Regions from separate parts of the Bacillus sp. MN7755 genome, predicted to be linked through region 1. Evidence: a T-box and tRNA genes for the amino acid it is inferred to sense, from the RefSeq annotation. Region 1 holds a T-box; the other holds one or more tRNA genes.
What was found. A T-box is a leader RNA that pairs with one kind of tRNA and senses whether it is charged. The one in region 1 lies ahead of ACYVEC_RS25300 (tryptophan--tRNA ligase), so its partner is inferred to be a tRNA-Trp.
Positions count from the first base shown of each region.

Region 2: it encodes a tRNA-Trp, which carries the amino acid that the T-box ahead of ACYVEC_RS25300 (tryptophan--tRNA ligase) is inferred to sense. The anticodon was not compared.

Region 1 covers NZ_BTRL01000025.1:200,926-212,883, reverse strand. Annotated here, with positions in the region: gene ACYVEC_RS25310 (AI-2E family transporter) at 1-443, shown strand, start outside; gene ACYVEC_RS25305 (1-deoxy-D-xylulose-5-phosphate reductoisomerase) at 472-1,629, opposite strand; T-box leader at 1,767-1,974, shown strand; gene ACYVEC_RS25300 (tryptophan--tRNA ligase) at 1,980-3,017, shown strand; gene ACYVEC_RS25295 (maltose O-acetyltransferase) at 3,240-3,803, shown strand; gene ACYVEC_RS25290 (MFS transporter) at 3,873-5,066, shown strand; gene ACYVEC_RS25285 (ROK family transcriptional regulator) at 5,189-6,229, shown strand; gene ACYVEC_RS25280 (VOC family protein) at 6,291-6,671, shown strand; gene ACYVEC_RS25275 (YbeF family protein) at 6,770-7,024, shown strand; gene ACYVEC_RS25270 (NUDIX hydrolase) at 7,134-7,583, opposite strand; gene ACYVEC_RS25265 (DUF2785 domain-containing protein) at 7,600-8,439, opposite strand; gene ACYVEC_RS25260 (GNAT family N-acetyltransferase) at 8,563-9,285, shown strand; gene ACYVEC_RS25255 (tyrosine-protein phosphatase) at 9,465-10,487, shown strand; gene ACYVEC_RS25250 (DUF1648 domain-containing protein) at 10,583-11,008, opposite strand; gene ACYVEC_RS25245 (YjjG family noncanonical pyrimidine nucleotidase) at 11,337-11,958, shown strand, end outside.
Region 2 covers NZ_BTRL01000019.1:46-5,578, reverse strand. Annotated here, with positions in the region: gene ACYVEC_RS21810 (SH3 domain-containing protein) at 1-968, shown strand, start outside; gene ACYVEC_RS21805 (hypothetical protein) at 974-1,312, shown strand; gene ACYVEC_RS21800 (DUF3965 domain-containing protein) at 1,541-2,692, opposite strand; gene ACYVEC_RS21795 (CBS domain-containing protein) at 2,988-3,407, opposite strand; tRNA gene ACYVEC_RS21790 (tRNA-Glu) at 3,538-3,609, opposite strand; tRNA gene ACYVEC_RS21785 (tRNA-Asn) at 3,611-3,685, opposite strand; tRNA gene ACYVEC_RS21780 (tRNA-Ile) at 3,694-3,770, opposite strand; tRNA gene ACYVEC_RS21775 (tRNA-Trp) at 3,781-3,851, opposite strand; tRNA gene ACYVEC_RS21770 (tRNA-Thr) at 3,858-3,930, opposite strand; tRNA gene ACYVEC_RS21765 (tRNA-Phe) at 3,940-4,015, opposite strand; tRNA gene ACYVEC_RS21760 (tRNA-Asp) at 4,024-4,099, opposite strand; tRNA gene ACYVEC_RS21755 (tRNA-Met) at 4,103-4,179, opposite strand; tRNA gene ACYVEC_RS21750 (tRNA-Ser) at 4,205-4,297, opposite strand; tRNA gene ACYVEC_RS21745 (tRNA-Ser) at 4,350-4,442, opposite strand; tRNA gene ACYVEC_RS21740 (tRNA-Ala) at 4,463-4,535, opposite strand; tRNA gene ACYVEC_RS21735 (tRNA-Pro) at 4,551-4,624, opposite strand; tRNA gene ACYVEC_RS21730 (tRNA-Arg) at 4,635-4,708, opposite strand; tRNA gene ACYVEC_RS21725 (tRNA-Leu) at 4,712-4,800, opposite strand; tRNA gene ACYVEC_RS21720 (tRNA-Gly) at 4,817-4,891, opposite strand; tRNA gene ACYVEC_RS21715 (tRNA-Leu) at 4,921-5,001, opposite strand; tRNA gene ACYVEC_RS21710 (tRNA-Lys) at 5,016-5,091, opposite strand; tRNA gene ACYVEC_RS21705 (tRNA-Gln) at 5,096-5,170, opposite strand; tRNA gene ACYVEC_RS21700 (tRNA-Tyr) at 5,182-5,265, opposite strand; tRNA gene ACYVEC_RS21695 (tRNA-Val) at 5,274-5,349, opposite strand; rRNA gene rrf (5S ribosomal RNA) at 5,355-5,470, opposite strand.

The sequences.
Region 1 (11,958 bases):
TGCATTATGCGATTAGTTCGTATATTAGAGGACAAATTATCGTTAGTTTGTTTATCGGTATTATGTTATTAATTGGTTACCTTATTATCGGTATTAAATATGCAGTACTGCTTGCTATTTTAGCGATGATTGTAAATATCGTTCCGTATGTAGGACCAATCATTGCAATTACACCAGCGTTAATTATCGCATTTATTGATTCGCCAGGGATGGTTTTAAAGGTAATTATTGTAATGATGGTTGTACAATTAGCAGAAGGTAAATTTATTTCTCCGCAAGTCATGGGGAAAAAGCTAGATATTCATCCGATTACAATCATATTTATTATTTTAACTGCCGGAAATTTATTTGGAATTATGGGGATTATTTTAGCGATCCCAGGATATGCGATATTAAAAGTGTTAGTTACGCATGGTTATAGATTTGTTAAGTTGAATACGTGAAAAAAGAGCTAAAACAGTATTATCTGTTTTAGCTCTTTTTTATTAACAATTGATGTGCATATTGGCGTGCCCATTGATCCGCTTCTAATATAGCATCTAGAGAAGGGTCGTTTACGTTATGATGAGCTTCAACTGTATTGTAAATTGTTTTTTCGATATCGAAAAATGCAATTTCATTTTTAAGAAATAGTGCATTTGCAATTTCGTTCGCTGCATTTAATACGGCTGGAGTTGTACCGCCAATTTTGCCACATTCAAATGCGTATTGTAGACAGGGGAACTTCTCTAAATTTGGTTTTTCAAAATGCAAACTACCAATTTCTAATAAATTTAATTTTTCATAAGAAGAAGGTAGCCGATTAGGGTAGTGAAACGCATATTGAATCGGCATCCTCATATCAGGAGCACCGAGCTGTGCCATAACTGATCCATCAATAAACTCTACTAAAGAATGAATAATACTTTCTTTATGAATCATTACATCAATTTTTTCATAAGGAATATCAAATAGCCATCTTGCTTCCATTACTTCGAATCCTTTATTCATTAATGTGGCAGAATCAATCGTTAGTTTTGCCCCCATTAACCAGTTTGGATGTTTTAAAGCATCTTTTGCTTGTAAAGTTTTCATTTCTTCACGTGTTTTATCACGGAATGCACCGCCAGAAGCTGTAACAATTAATTTGTCTATTTCTTTATTATTTTCTCCGTTTAAACATTGGAAAATAGCTGAATGCTCACTATCGACTGGAATTAAACGACATCCGTTTTGTTTCGCCAGTTCAGTTACGATATGTCCAGCTGCAACTAACGTTTCTTTATTAGCGATGGCAATATCTTTCTTCGCCTTTAATGCTTCAATCGTTGGAAGTAGTCCGGAAACACCGACAACAGAACTTAATACAAGATTTGAATCAGGATGAGTAGCTACCGCAATTAAGCCGTCCGTTCCATATGTGATTTTTGTGTTGGTTGAAATACGCGTACGAAGCATGTCTGCTAATTCTTTTGTCGCGACGCTTACAATACGAGGTTGAAACGTTTTGATTTGTTGCTCAAGAAGATCGATATTATAATTTGCGGTTAAACCGATGATTTTAAAATGTTCAGGATGAGTTGAAACAACATCTAATGCAGATGTGCCGATGGATCCTGTTGAACCTAAAATGGATATATATTTTACCATGAAAAAACCTCCAAAGTTGTTTCGAGTATTTCTGCAAACCTATATATTATTAGACAATTGAAGTGGAAATTCCTGCTATATAAAATAGAAAATTCGGGTTTGTTTGGAAGTGAAATGTGATAAACTGTAAAAAATAAGCAAAAGCAATGAAAGAGAAGAGTACATATTCGAAACTTTTCAGAGAGCTGATGTGTGGTGGAAATCAGTAAGGGATGAATATGGAATGGGCTCTGGAGCTTCTAACTGAAATGAGTAGGTAAAGACGGTTGCTTCACGTTAAGAAGTTGAAGTGAGCTATAATGATAGCTAATTAAGGTGGTACCGCGGGAGTCTCTCGTCCTTTTTTAAGGATGAGGGGCTCCTTTTATTTTGAGAAAGGAGGAGTTAGAATGAGTGAAAAAATAATGTTAACAGGGATTAAGCCGACAGGTTATCCGCATTTAGGAAATTATATTGGTGCGATTAAACCGGCATTGCAAATGTCAAAAAATAATAAAGGAAAAGCATTGTACTTTATAGCTGATTATCATGCGTTAAATGCTGTGCATGATCCAAGTCAGTTTAGTAGTTATACGAAAGAGGTAGCTGCTACTTGGTTATCGCTTGGACTTGGAGAAGATGTTATTTTTTACCGACAAACAGAAGTGCCGGAGATTTTAGAATTGGCTTGGATATTAGCGTGCCTAACTCCGAAAGGGCTTATGAACCGTGCTCATGCGTATAAAGCGAAAGTAGAGCAAAATAAAGAGGCAGGGTTAGAGGTCGATGCTGGAGTGAATATGGGGTTATATACGTATCCGATTCTAATGGCGGCTGACATATTACTATTTCAAGCTACTCATGTGCCAGTCGGGAAAGACCAAATTCAGCATATTGAAATTGCGCGTGATATTGCCACGTATTTTAACCATACATTCGGCATGACATTTACACTTCCAGAGTATGTCATACAAGAAGAAGGAGCAATATTACCTGGTCTTGATGGAAGAAAGATGAGTAAAAGTTATGGGAATGTGATCCCATTATTTGCAGAGCAAGAAAAACTACGGAAATTAATATTTAAAATCAAAACAGATTCATCACTTCCAAATGAACCGAAAGAACTAGAAACGTTATTTACGATATATAAAGAATTTGCAACAGAAGATGAAATTCAGTCATTACGTGAAAAATATGAGACTGGAATCGGATGGGGCGATGTGAAAAAAGAGTTATTCCGCGTTGTAGATCGTGAGTTAGCAGCACCTCGGGAGAAATATGCAATGTATATACAGGAGCCAAATTTATTATATGAAGCGCTAGAAAAAGGTGCTGAACGAGCAAGAGAAATCGCGAAGGTAAATTTAGCGGAAATTAAAAAACGGATTGGATTTGAGAGGGGACGTTAAGTGTTCCCTTGTTTTTTCTATATGAATTTTAATTATTTTATTCGTTATATCCACTTGTAAAATGAGGAATTCGCATCTTTTTTCGAAGTTTATTAATTGCACATTTTAAAAAGTATGTTAATATAGGGATACTTATTAAACGTGTTTAATAAGTATAATTAATTCCACTTATTAAAGTCGTTTAATAAGTGGAATCCATTCGATAACGAAGGAGATGAATGTATGAGAACAGAGAAAGAAAAGATGTTGGTAGGAGAAATGTATATTGCGGATGACGAAGAATTAGTGGCTGATAGGGTGGAGGCAAAACGTTTAACACGCCTTTATAACGATGCGATGGAGACAGGGGATGAACAACGTTTTACGTTATTAAATCAGCTTTTAGGTTCTTCAGCTGATGGGAAAGCCCAAATTAATCCTGATTTTCGTTGTGATTACGGCTACAATATCCATGTTGGAAAGAGCTTTTTCGCAAATTTCAATTGTGTGATTTTAGACGTTTGTGAAGTGCGAATCGGTGATAATTGTATGTTTGCACCTGGTGTTCACATTTACACTGCTACGCATCCGTTACATCCGGTAGAGAGGAATTCTGGCAAAGAATATGGAAAGCCGGTAAAGATAGGTAACAACGTTTGGGTTGGCGGGGGAGCTATTATTAACCCTGGTATTTCAATTGGAGACAACGCTGTAATTGCTTCAGGGGCAGTTGTGACAAAAGATGTACCTAATAATGTAGTAGTTGGTGGTAATCCAGCTAAAGTTATTAAAACGATAGACTTATAGAAATCGCTTTTTACGGATACATGAATAAACTGGTGTCGTATCGTATAGACAATATGAAAGGTGTTTCATATGGAGAAAAATAGTGCGGATAATCATACAAAGACATTACTGGCCTCTCGAAACGCTCTGTTTCTCTTATTTGCTTTGCCAGGTGTGGCATTTGCTACATGGATTTCAAGAACAGCAGCTACTCGAGATATTTTAGCAGTGTCAAATGCAGAAATGGGCTGGATTTTGTTCGGATTATCTGTCGGTTCAATAATTGGTTTACTGAGTGCAAGTCATTTTATTGACGGTAAGGGAGCTAGAGACGTTATTATAGGTAGTATGTTTTTTATGATCGTTGGATTACTTTGTTTAGGTATTAATATTTATTTTGCTTCTAGTATGGGGGCTTTTGGTAGCTTACTAGTATTTGGAGTAGGATATGGATTAGCAGAAGTTGCATTGAATGTAGAGGGTTCTTCTATTGAGCAAAAATTAGGAACAACTCTTCTTCCGAAGTTCCATGGCTTTTTTAGTGTAGGAACTTTAGTAGGTGCGCTCAGTGGCTCTGTCGCCGCCACGCTTCACATTCCAATTTTGTATCAGTTTCTTGCGATTTCGGTCGTGTTTGTATTACTTGTATGTATGGTATATCGTTTTCTTCCGCATGGAACAGGAAAGAAAGAGAAATCACGGAACAAAAAACGAGCGAAACTTACGTCCTTACGTATGGAAAAAAAGGTGCTTTTACTTGGTCTTTTCGTGCTTGGAATGGCATTTGCAGAAGGAAGTGCGAATGATTGGCTACCTATCGTGATAGTAGATGGACATCAGCAAAGTGTTGTGACAGGTTCTATTATGTACACCATTTTTGTATTGGCAATGACGTTAGCACGTATGTGTAGTAGTTATTTCCTTGATCGATTTGGTCGTGTCGCTGTTGTACGTGCTACTATTATGATGGCTATTATAGGAATGACAATTGTCATATTTTGGAGTAACTCATATTTTCTAGCACTTGGTGTAGTACTGTGGGGGATTGGTGCCGCGCTAGGTTTCCCAATTGGTCTTTCTGCTGCTGGAGATGGCGGCGAAAATGCGACTTCTAATGTTGCGACAGTTTCTATAATCGGTTTTACAGCGTTTTTAGTCGGACCACCATTTTTAGGGATACTTGGAGAAGCATTCGGAATACGTAATGCTTTGCTAGCTGTTTTATTATTTGTTATCTTGTCTGGAATTGTATCGCCTGTTACGAGAGAGAATACATCGAGTTAAATACGGAGTGCCGCTAGTAGAAATATATCATCTCTATTGCTTTAGAAAATGATGTATGATATATTGTCAACGCAACTTATTAAAAGTGTTTAATAAGTATGTTGACTAAGGTGGTGAGCGATTTGAGTGAACAATTTGTTACTCAAAAATCGATTAAAGAGACAATCCTTCGCGGCATTCGTACAGTTCTTCTGGAGCGAGGTAGTGCAACGAAAGTTGAACTTAGTAATACATTAGAAATCAGTTTTCCAACGATAAGTAAATTTATAGAAAAAATGAAACAAGATGGTGAAGTCACTTTAGCTGGTTTAGATGATTCAAGTGGTGGAAGAAGAGCGAAACGATATGAATATAATCCAGAATATATGTTAGGTTTAGCGATATTTTTAGAAAAGAATGAGACAAACTATACAATTTTTAACTGTTTAGGGGAAGTAAAAGAACAAGGAAGTACTTCAAGTATGTTAATTGATACGGGAGTAAATCTATTATCTAAACATATTGAAGGTCTTATCGCTACATTCCCGAAAATAAGTTCTATATCAATTGGTGTGCCTGGTTCGGTCGATAATGGTCGTATTTTTTATATTCCTGGATATGAAAAGTTCCAAAATTTTAATTTGAAAAGTCACTTGGAGGAACTGTTTTCTATACCAGTAGTAATAGAAAACGATATGAATGCTGCAGTACTCGGCTATCATAAAAATACTGGAAACAATGAAAATTCCTCACTTGTATATTTGTATTCAGGTCAAAATGGCCCAGGTGCGGGGATTATGGTAAATGGAGATGTTGTACGCGGAAGTACGTTTTTCTCAGGAGAGATATCTTTTGTTCCGCAATATGATAATAAAAATTTCTTGCAAGCTTTGAGAAGTGGAGACGAAGTTGAAAATTCTAATAATCCAGAGGAATATAATATAGATGCTATTACTCGTTTAATAGCTACATGTATAGCGATTATTAACCCTCATGGATTCATCTTCTGTGATGATGAAGTGAACCAATTTGTAATAGATCAAATTGTAAAAAGTTGTCCGAAGTACATTCCGGCAGAACATATTCCGAAAATAACAGCGAGTAATTGGAAAGAAGATTATTTATACGGATTAAAAAGTCTTGGACTTGATCTTATGATTACGACAACAAATAAAGAAAATTAAATGTGCTGGCAATGAAGCATCCAATTGTCAGTTGAATAACATAAAAGAAAAGGTGTCGATTATGAAAATTGAACATGTAGCAATTTGGGTGAATGATTTAGAAGGAATGCGTGATTTCTATAAACAGTACTTTAATGGTGAAGAAAATAGCTTATATCACAATCCGAAAAAGCAGTTTGAATCTTATTTTATAACTTTTGAAGGCGGTGCGCGTCTAGAACTTATGAAGCAGGTAGGGATAGACGAGAAAGTACAAATACAAACAATAGGATATGCGCATATTGCTTTTTCTGTAGGTAGTAAAGAAAAAGTGAACGAATTAACTAATACATTAAGAGAAGCAGGATACCCCCTGTTAAACGGCCCGCGTACTACAGGGGATGGTTACTATGAAAGTGTAGTAAGTGATCCTGAAGGAAATCAGATTGAGATAACGATCTAACATTTTATTTACTAATAACGAATAAAACTATAAAACTTTGTTGTTCCCCAAAACGATTATAAGAAATCTATTATTTCTTCAGAAAGGGGGACATACCATTGAGTGAGTCAATTTTGATTTTCTGTATATATCCATTGCTTATTTGTATTTTTTCAATAGCTGTGACATATAAAGTAGGTACATTTTACGTGATGCCAATGGTAACATTTCTTATTTTTCTTATGTTAAGTGTTACATTGTACGATCCATCATTTTTCTTTTGGGTGGGCATGTATACTATTTTTTCATTCATTATTTCTTATATAACTATACTTTTTATAAAGGGATATAAAGTTGTAGAAAGAGAACGTTAATATCAATTTGGGGAAATAGGGATTTACGGTGAACGATAACAACCTCATTTCGCGTTATCATGACGGGAAATGAGGTTGTTTTATTTCTATATAAAATATGTAACATTTGTTAATTGGATTGCTGAAACTCCTTAATAATACGCTTAATAACTGGATGAAGAGTAATAGGCAATTTATCAAGCGGGAAGAAGCGCAATTCTTTTGACTCAGCTTGATCACATTTAAGTTCACCATGAAATTCACGGCAAATATAAATAACGAGTACACCATGTACTTGATCGCCGTTTGGATAGATTTGAAAGTAATCTGGTCCTGAGTATGTGCGGAATAGTTCTGGATTTTTAATAATAAGTCCAGTTTCTTCATATACTTCTCGCTGTAACGCGTCTTCTAACGTTTCGTTATATTCTAAGGCGCCGCCAATAATACCCCAGCGGTTAAAGTCTGTGCGGAGCTGCAGTAATATTTCATTTTTCTCATTTAATATAATGGCGTGTGAACCTATTAAAATAAGTGGATGATTTCCTACTAAATTTCTCATGTCTTCGATATAACCCATATTTTTCTCCTTACATTTAATAATAATTGGGGAGTTCCTTTAACATTCTTTCTGTTTTACGTGCTGCATAAGCTAAGTTATGATCATCTTTCGTCCTAAAAAATAATGTGCGTAAAAAGGTTTTAATGTTGGCGCATAAAATACAATATTCATTTAACGAAAGGCGTTTTCTAATTTGAGGAAGCCTTTTTATTTTTTTATAAATAATAGAAATTAACTCATCTTGCGGGAAGTCATGATACAGCATTGCTAGTAATGGCGTAACAATTCGTTCATCTTCGTTATTATGAAAAAGGTCAGATGGAATGAAGATTTTATTTAATAAGCAATGAATTAATTCTTCATACCATTCAAAGGTCGTATAAGAATTATGAACAATTTCAGTAAATGCATCAGATACGTGGGCAAGACAATGAGCCCATCCTTTATTTTCAATATAGCCTCGAAAATCTGTTTCTAAGTTTGTGTATGTAATGAGTTTGTTTTTTATTTCTTCGATATCCTCCTCTGTAAAAAAGTAGTGCGAATTAGCGAATTGGAGTATTAACGCAATTAACGAAATAGTGTAAGAACGTGTGAAAACCCCATCTGTATGTGGGGAGTAAATGTCACAATATAAATACTCATCACTTAAACAAGTTTGCAACAGTAATTTTAGTTGATCATCCATAAGGAATTCATGATGAATGAAATGTGCAAAACATTTATATATAAGTTGGTAACGAACGTAACTATCAGTCGTTCCGATAAACTGAAGCATATGGAGCGTTAACTCATTTATATCTATATGTTGCAGTTGCGTATAGTCATTTTGTTGTATAAGCTCTAACTGTTGTTGCAGCGCTGTAATATCCAATGGAGAACCTCCTCCGCACTTTAAAGATGCGATGTTTTCTAGTATTCTATATATTCAAGGACAATCCTGCTCATGCAAGGAGAACAAGTAGAAATTCGAGTAAGACATAGATGAGGGAAGTATATGATGACTATAGAACAGTTAGAAAAACATTTTAAAATTAGAAGAAATGCTTCTTCTATCATGATAAAAGAAAATAATGCAGAGATTTTTACAGAAGAGCAATTAAAGGAAATGGTGCAATATTGCGTTGCTGAGGCTGAAAAAGAGGGGATAGAAAACTTGCATTTTGAGATTTCTTCAAAAAGCCCAAATTATGATATGTATAAAAAATGCTTCGAAACGTATTCTTTTGAATATGTTACTGAAAACATAATCGTATTTAAGGATATATACGAAGTAGAAGATGTAGAAAGTGATATTGATTTTAAACTGATTGAAGAAGTAGGAGAAGATACTTTTTATTCTCTTTGGAGTGAAATGACGGAAGAACAAGTCACTTACGATCAATTTGTAAATATGATGCTACAAGAAATTGGTGAGCAATGGAAAGAACATTGTTTAACAGCGAGTATCGATGAAGAGCCGATAGGAATTGTAATCCCGCATATTGAAAAGGGGACGTTAGAAGAAGGAAAACTAATGTATTTCGCAGTCGCTCCAAATATGCGAAATAAAGGGTATGAAACAGCATTCTTTACAGGTGCAATGTTTGTCTTAAAGGAAATAGGTGCCTCTTATTATATCGGTGAGGCAAATGTACAAAATGAGTGGATGAAGGATGTTTTTGATAAGAATGGATGTAAGTTGCTTAGTTCAACTGAGCGGTATGTAAGAAAGTTTTAAAGGATGAATAAGGTACTCTCTTGAACTCATTTCGAGGAAATCCGTGTACAAATTTTGAACAAGTAAAAGAACTTTTTGCTTGTTTGTAAGATAAAAAGAAAAATCGAAACGACAAAGTATGCTTTCCTATAATACAATAGAGAAGGATTAGACTATACGAAGAAAGCGTTGGTGAAAGAATGGAGCAGCAAAGACATTGGCTACAAGCAACTGTAGAAAGAAATGAAAATAATACGTTACATATAAAGTGGGAAAATAATATAGAAGAAGTTCGCATTTATTGGAGTACTTCACCAGATCATATTGAAGAAAATGGAGAATTACTTGCAACAGTAGATGGAGAATCATCATATACAATTGAAAATTTAAGTGAAACTGAGCGTCCATATTTTAGACTAGTAGGTAGTAATGGACAAGCAGTGACAGTAGCTGAGCGTAGATTGCCATTACAAGGTGCGTTTAACTTCCGTGATATGGGAGGGTATGAAACGACAGAAGGCCGTAAAGTGAAATGGGGAAAATTGTATCGTTCAGAAGAGCTAGCAGGATTAACAGAGTGGGATATTGAGTATTTACAAAAGTCTGGCTTAAAGTTAATTTGCGACTATCGTACAGACTTTGAAGTGAAACATAAGCCGAACCCGGAGATTACAGGTGCTCGTCAAGTCTGTTTACCAGTTATGCAAGAATTAGCGAAAGACTTGAACATAAATGAGTTTTTCCAAGTTGGTGACCTTTCTATGTTAGGGAAACCAGGCGAATACCTTGTGAAAATGAATCAAGATTTCGTAAGTGGTAATGAAGCATTCGTGAGCTTCTTAAAACTGGCGCAAAACCCGGAAAACTTACCGTTAGTAAACCACTGTACAGCTGGAAAAGACCGTACTGGATTTGGGTCAGCATTATTATTACTTTTACTAGGTGTACCAGAGAAAACAGTAATGGAAGATTATTTACTAAGTAACGGTTTCCGTGAAAAGTTAAATGAGAAAATGATGGCCTTTTTAGGTGCAAAACTACAAAACGATGAGAGCAGAGCAATATTAGGTGCAATGTTTGAAGCACGCGCTGAATATTTGCAAGCTGCGATTGATGAAGTTAAAAAGCAATACGGTTCAGTTGAAGCGTATGCTGAAAAAGCTTTAGGCTTTACGAAAGAGTCGTTAGAGGAAATGAAAGAGTTATTGTTAGAGGATAAATAATGGGGAGGGAGGCTGATGTGGATTAGCCTCCTTTTCTTATTGTTGATATCATGTTATTCCATAAAATGATGGATAACCGAATATCGTTGTCCGCATTATGAAATTTTTCGTTGCATTATTATGCCTATAATAATGGGAATAGCTGTCCCAATTAATAATATCGGTAAAAATAATTTTCCAAAACCGCCGCTCCAATCTAAAGCTATTGAAACTGTTTCGAATTGGATGAAAGCAAATATAAGTAAACAGACATTTTTTAATTGATTAAGCATTTTTCTGCTATTTAAATAAAACTGCTTCGCATTCGATTCGTTAAATCTTTTTGGGTAGTTATGAACTTCTGGAAACTTTTCTAAAGTTTGCATGAGAAGGAGTATGAATGCCCCAATTCCTGGTAGAAGTAAAAGTTCCCACTTTGATCCCCAGCGATCTACAGCTCCATATGCGTTATAATGTGCGGGCACTTCCTCAGGTAATCTTCCCCAAATGATAATCAAAAAAATGATTGATCCAAAGAACAATGAATATCCAATAATATCTCCAACCCATTCGCTTTTAGTTTTTGGGATTTTTATTTTAGGTCTTTCCCATGAATTTACTATATTTTTCAGCCTCCTTCTAAAGTAACTGTAGTAATACAATTCCTGTATTGCCTGTTTAAAGTTTGAACCCATTATCCAAATTATCTCAAATTTATAGTATTTTCACAATTAATTATTTTTGAATAACATGACTCGTGCGTCTTAAACAAATATAAGATTGCTGTTCGTAAAAACAAAACGTTCGACTTGAGGGACAATTAATGAGAAACTAAAAGTTGTAAATAACGTACTAGTTGAGGAGAGCATAATGAAATATAAAGTTATATTATTTGACGTAGATGATACATTATTAGATTTTCCTGAAACGGAAAGAAACGCATTACATAACGCGTTTGTACAGTTTGGTATGCCGACAGGGTATAATGATTATCTTGCAAGTTATAAAAAGATTAGTAATGGCCTATGGAGAGATTTAGAAAATAAAATGATTACGCTAAGTGAATTAGCGGTAGATAGATTTAGACAATTATTTGCACTTCATAATATAGAAGTAGATGCGCAGCAATTTAGTGATGTATACCTTGAAAACTTAGGGAAAGAAGTACATCTTATTGAAGGTGCAGTGCAATTATGTGAGAATCTACAAGATTGCAAGCTAGGTATTATTACGAATGGATATACGAAGGTGCAACAATCTAGAATCGGAAATTCACCTTTAAGCAACTTCTTTGATCATATTATTATTTCAGAAGAAGTCGGCCACCAAAAACCAGCGCGAGAGATTTTTGAGTATGCATTTGAAAAGTTTGGGATTACGGATAAATCAAGTGTACTAATGGTTGGAGATTCGCTAACTTCTGATATGAAAGGCGGAGAAGATTACGGTATTGATACGTGTTGGTATAATCCGAGTTTGAAAGAGAACATGA
Region 2 (5,533 bases), on a different contig from region 1:
GCTTTAATACGAAAGTAAACATACTTGAAACAACTAATAGCTGGTATAAAGTATCTGTTAATAATAAAGTAGGTTACGTACAAAAAGATGCTATTCTACTAAAAAACAAACTTCAATCTAATAATCAATACATTGTTAATGCCAATGCATTAAACGTTCGTTCTGAACCTAATTTAGAATCTTCAATTTTAGATGTATTACCAAATGGGAAATTCGTTACCATTCAAGAAGAACAAGGTGAGTGGTATAAAATTTTACATAATGGCAAAACAGGTTACGTACAAAAGGCGTTCGTGTCTAATGGTTCACAGCCTTTAGTAAAAGGCATCACAGTTCAAAATAATACGAAATACACAGTTGCAACACCTAAACTTAATGTACGTAGCAATGCTAGTACAAGTAGTGCACTACTTGGTTCATTACAAAATGGTACACAAATACAAGTAGTGGAAACTGTCGGAACTTGGTATAAAATTCGTTTTGGCACAGGATACGGATATGTAGCAAAGCATTATGTGGTGCAAAATCAAACGCAATCACAAACTCAAACAGCTCAACCTACTTCCATTCCAGCAGTTTTCAAATTCCCTACTCAAGGAAGAATTAGCTCAACCTTTGATATGCGCTGGGAACAAATGCATTATGGGATAGATATTGCAGCTCAGGGTAATGTCTCTATCCAAGCTGCGGCTGCAGGTAAAGTTGTGAAATCATATTATTCAGCTAGCTATGGCAATGTTGTGTTCATCGCTCATCAACTAAACGGGAAACTATATACAACAGTCTATGCTCATATGAAAGATCGCACTGTACAAGCTGGTGATCAAGTACAGGCTGGACAATTAGTAGGTCATATGGGAAACACAGGTCATTCATACGGGCAACATCTTCATTTTGAATTACACAATGGAGAATGGAATTTTGAAAAAACAAATGCAGTAAACCCACTGCCATATTTAGTTAGGTAAATTGTATGCCACGCAATATCAATATACCTCTCTTAATTGAATACTTAGCCTTTTTAGGTTTAATCTGTTGTTTAATCATTTACAATACAAATACTGTATTTTTATCTATTATCATTGCTTTTGTCGCTTTAGAAATTATGATGGAATCCTTTCAAGTTAAACTAAAACAAAAAATTGCACATATTTATAATGCCATCTTTCTATTAAGTGCCCTAATAACAAATATTATTAGTAATGGTTTTTATTTATCTACCGTATTTCCTGTGTTCTTTATGGCTGTTTTACTATTCATAGCTAGATACATTCATGTCCCTAATAACAAAAAACACGAACAAGAAGCTTAGAAAGAGGAGACACTGTGTACCAATCTTTCAAAGATAATCCGCTAAAATATATATTGAATTTATATAAAAAAATAAATACTTTTTTTGGTATACAAGAAAGCAATACGGCACAATTTTTCCTTTATGGAATGTTATTTCTCGTCTTAATCACATTCTCCTTGCTTTACTAACAAAAAAAGGATCTCACGTTTATGTGAGATCCTTTTTAATTTATATAGAAAATGCTCTTTACCCACAAGCATATTTTTCATAAATAAAGCTAAGATTATATTTTTTCTCCAAGCTCATCCTTTGTTCATCATCGCACCAATAGAACAGAATGTCATGAATCGTTGCATAACGCTTATTTTTAAGAAATAGTTTAAAGAATGATGGCAGACAATCATGTAATTGTATAAATATATAATTGCGTAATATTTCTTCTTTATATTCAATGCCCTTACAAATATACAGTAATTCTTCACAATAATATGCATGCTGTGGAACTTGAATCATTTCGAAAAATGGCACATATGATAATAACTTTCCGATAAAATGATCATATCGATCCATTATTCCTATCGTCATATGCTCCATCATATCTTTCATTACATATAAATAATCATCTACATGAGTAGTCTTTAATGGGTCTAATCGATCTGAAATTTGAGAAAGTACAGCTCTTTGACAAGCTAATACCGCTTGACTAGGTCCATAATATGATAGGAAGTCTGTACACTTACGATATTTCCGTAATAAGTCATGTGTATATAAATCATACACAAAAGTATTACAATACATCGCTAGACTCATCATATCACTATTTAATTGTTCCTTTGATAGGAATTTAGCTCTCTTACACATATAAAAGAATGTAAATTCCAATACTTCTTTATGGGATAATAGATGTTTACAATCCTTTATACATTTCTCATTAAATTTAACTCTATCCCAAATTTCTACATCCCCATCAGTCAATTCACCAATACGATATTTAATAATTAAATAGTTTAAAGCAACCGCTTGCGTCAAAAGATCCCACGTTTCATATTCCAATGAAGTGTGAACAAACTCAGCTAGTCCTTGATTTACCATAAAAGTATTTGCTTCTTCATACCAACCAATCTCTTGGCATAAGCGAAGAATACGTACTAAAGTTGGAATTTCATCTTTATGAAACTGCGGTAAATTCTTTGCTTTATTCATTCCATATACGATAAATGCCGCTAAATTTTCTTCTTTATAAAATTCTTTTTCTTTCCACACTAATATAGTTCGTTCTTTCCCTTCACCTTTTGGATGACAAGGTACAAGCAAAGAAAATAATTCAGCGAAATTATTTGGTTCTATATATGTATCTGTAACCAAATTCCAATTTGGATCGCGCTGTACAGCCCTCATATAATTCCCCTTCCCTTTTGTCTACATAGGAAATATTAATCCATTATTACATCATTAATAATAAATATTGTTATATTCGAAATCTATCATAATACTTATATCTATCAGTATATCATTTTTTCTCTTATTTAAAATTAGGAATGACAAATTTAAATAAACTGTCGAAATTACTAACCGTATACTTATTATATAATGTCTCAGATACATCATGCTAACATATTAGCTTAATCCATATATACTAGAATAATGCATCTGATTTTTATACGTAACTTATCCCACTAATTAAAGTCTCTCTTCATTCCGTATGCTCCGAGATTTCACTTAAAGCAAATCCCGCTTGATCATCTGCCGATTCTCTTGTAGCTAAATCACCTAATGCTAGCATTCCAACAAGTTGACCACTCTCAACTACTGGTAATCGTCTAATTTGATACTGTGCCATTAACTCTGTAGCTTTTTCAATAGAATCATCAGGAGAAACTGAAACAATATTTGTTGTCATTACATTTGTAATTTTATTAGATCCAGGATGTTTCTCAGCAATGCCTCTAACAACTAAATCTCGGTCTGTAACAAGCCCAACAACTTGCTCATTTTCAACAACCGGAATCAATCCAATCGATTCTTCTTTCATCTTTACAGCAGCCTCGTATACGTTGTCTAGCGGTGTACAATGTACAATATGAGTACTCATAAGGTCTCTCACTCGTGTCATTTTTGTCTCCTCCTTTTTATACATACCATAGTTTTTCCTAAATCCCTTTATTTATTTCAGGAAAATCAGTAGATAAAAGAGGATTAACGCACAATAAAAAAGAGTCAGCAATGTGCTGACTCTTTTTTTATGACCCGTACGGGATTCGAACCCGTGTTACCGCCGTGAAAGGGCGGTGTCTTAACCACTTGACCAACGGGCCATGGCTCCGCAGGTAGGACTCGAACCTACGACCGATCGGTTAACAGCCGATAGCTCTACCACTGAGCTACTGCGGAATAATATATGGTGGGCCTAAATGGACTCGAACCATCGACCTCACGCTTATCAGGCGTGCGCTCTAACCAGCTGAGCTATAGGCCCATATACTTTACAGGGGCAGTAGGAATCGAACCCACACTGGAGGTTTTGGAGACCTCAGTTCTACCTTTAAACTATGCCCCTAAAGGATGCCGACTAGAGGACTTGAACCCCCAACCTACTGATTACAAGTCAGTTGCTCTACCAATTGAGCTAAGTCGGCATAAAAAAATGGTGGCTCGGGACGGAATCGAACCGCCGACACGAGGATTTTCAGTCCTCTGCTCTACCGACTGAGCTACCGAGCCAACATAAATGGCGGTCCCGACCGGGGTCGAACCGGCGATCTCCTGCGTGACAGGCAGGCATGTTAACCACTACACCACGGGACCATTTGGTTGCGGGGACAGGATTTGAACCTGCGACCTTCGGGTTATGAGCCCGACGAGCTACCGTGCTGCTCCACCCCGCGACAATATAATATTTTTTTAAAAAAATGGAGGAGGTAGAGGGATTCGAACCCCCGCGCGACTCTCGCCGCCTGTCGGTTTTCAAGACCGATCCCTTCAGCCGAACTTGGGTATACCTCCATGAAGGAAAAAAGAAATATTTTATTATTTATGTCTAAACCATTAAAGAAAATGGAGGAGGTAGAGGGATTCGAACCCCCGCGCGATTCTCACCGCCTGTCGGTTTTCAAGACCGATCCCTTCAGCCGAACTTGGGTATACCTCCGAGACATATAATAAATAAAGTGGAGCCTAGCGGGATCGAACCGCTGACCTCCTGCGTGCAAGGCAGGCGCTCTCCCAGCTGAGCTAAGGCCCCATGTTTTTGGGAATATCGGGAAGACAGGATTTGAACCTGCGACCCCCTGGTCCCAAACCAGGTGCTCTACCAAGCTGAGCCACTTCCCGTTAATAAAAGCGCGCCCGAGAGGAGTCGAACCCCTAACCTCTTGATCCGTAGTCAAACGCTCTATCCAATTGAGCTACGGGCGCATATGGTGCCGAGGGCGGGGGTCGAACCCGCACGGTGGTCACCCACCGCAGGATTTTAAGTCCTGTGCGTCTGCCTGTTCCGCCACCCCGGCATGTCATATTGAAAATTGGAGCGGAAGACGGGATTCGAACCCGCGACCCCAACCTTGGCAAGGTTGTATTCTACCACTGAACTACTTCCGCAAGACATGTTTGAGTTATTTTATTAAAAGTGCGGGTGAAGGGAGTCGAACCCCCACGCCAAAGGCGCTAGATCCTAAGTCTAGTGCGTCTGCCAATTCCGCCACACCCGCATATTTTGTTAAAATGGTGAGCCATGAAGGACTCGAACCTTCGACCCTCTGATTAAAAGTCAGATGCTCTACCAACTGAGCTAATGGCTCTTAATGGCTGGGCTAGCTGGATTCGAACCAGCGCATGACGGAGTCAAAGTCCGTTGCCTTACCGCTTGGCTATAGCCCATTAATTAAGAATGGTGGAGGGGGGCAGATTCGAACTGCCGAACCCGAAGGAGCGGATTTACAGTCCGCCGCGTTTAGCCACTTCGCTACCCCTCCGACATATATGGTGGAGGATGACGGGATCGAACCGCCGACCCCCTGCTTGTAAGGCAGGTGCTCTCCCAGCTGAGCTAATCCTCCATTTTGCCTGGCAACGTCCTACTCTCACAGGGACAAGGTCCCAACTACCATCGGCGCTAGAGAGCTTAACTTCCGTGTTCGGTATGGGAACGGGTGTGACCTCTCTGCCATCATTACCAGACTGTATTCATTTAAGACAAGAATCATTTTAACTTATTCAACTTTTAAAGTCAACAAGTTTTTT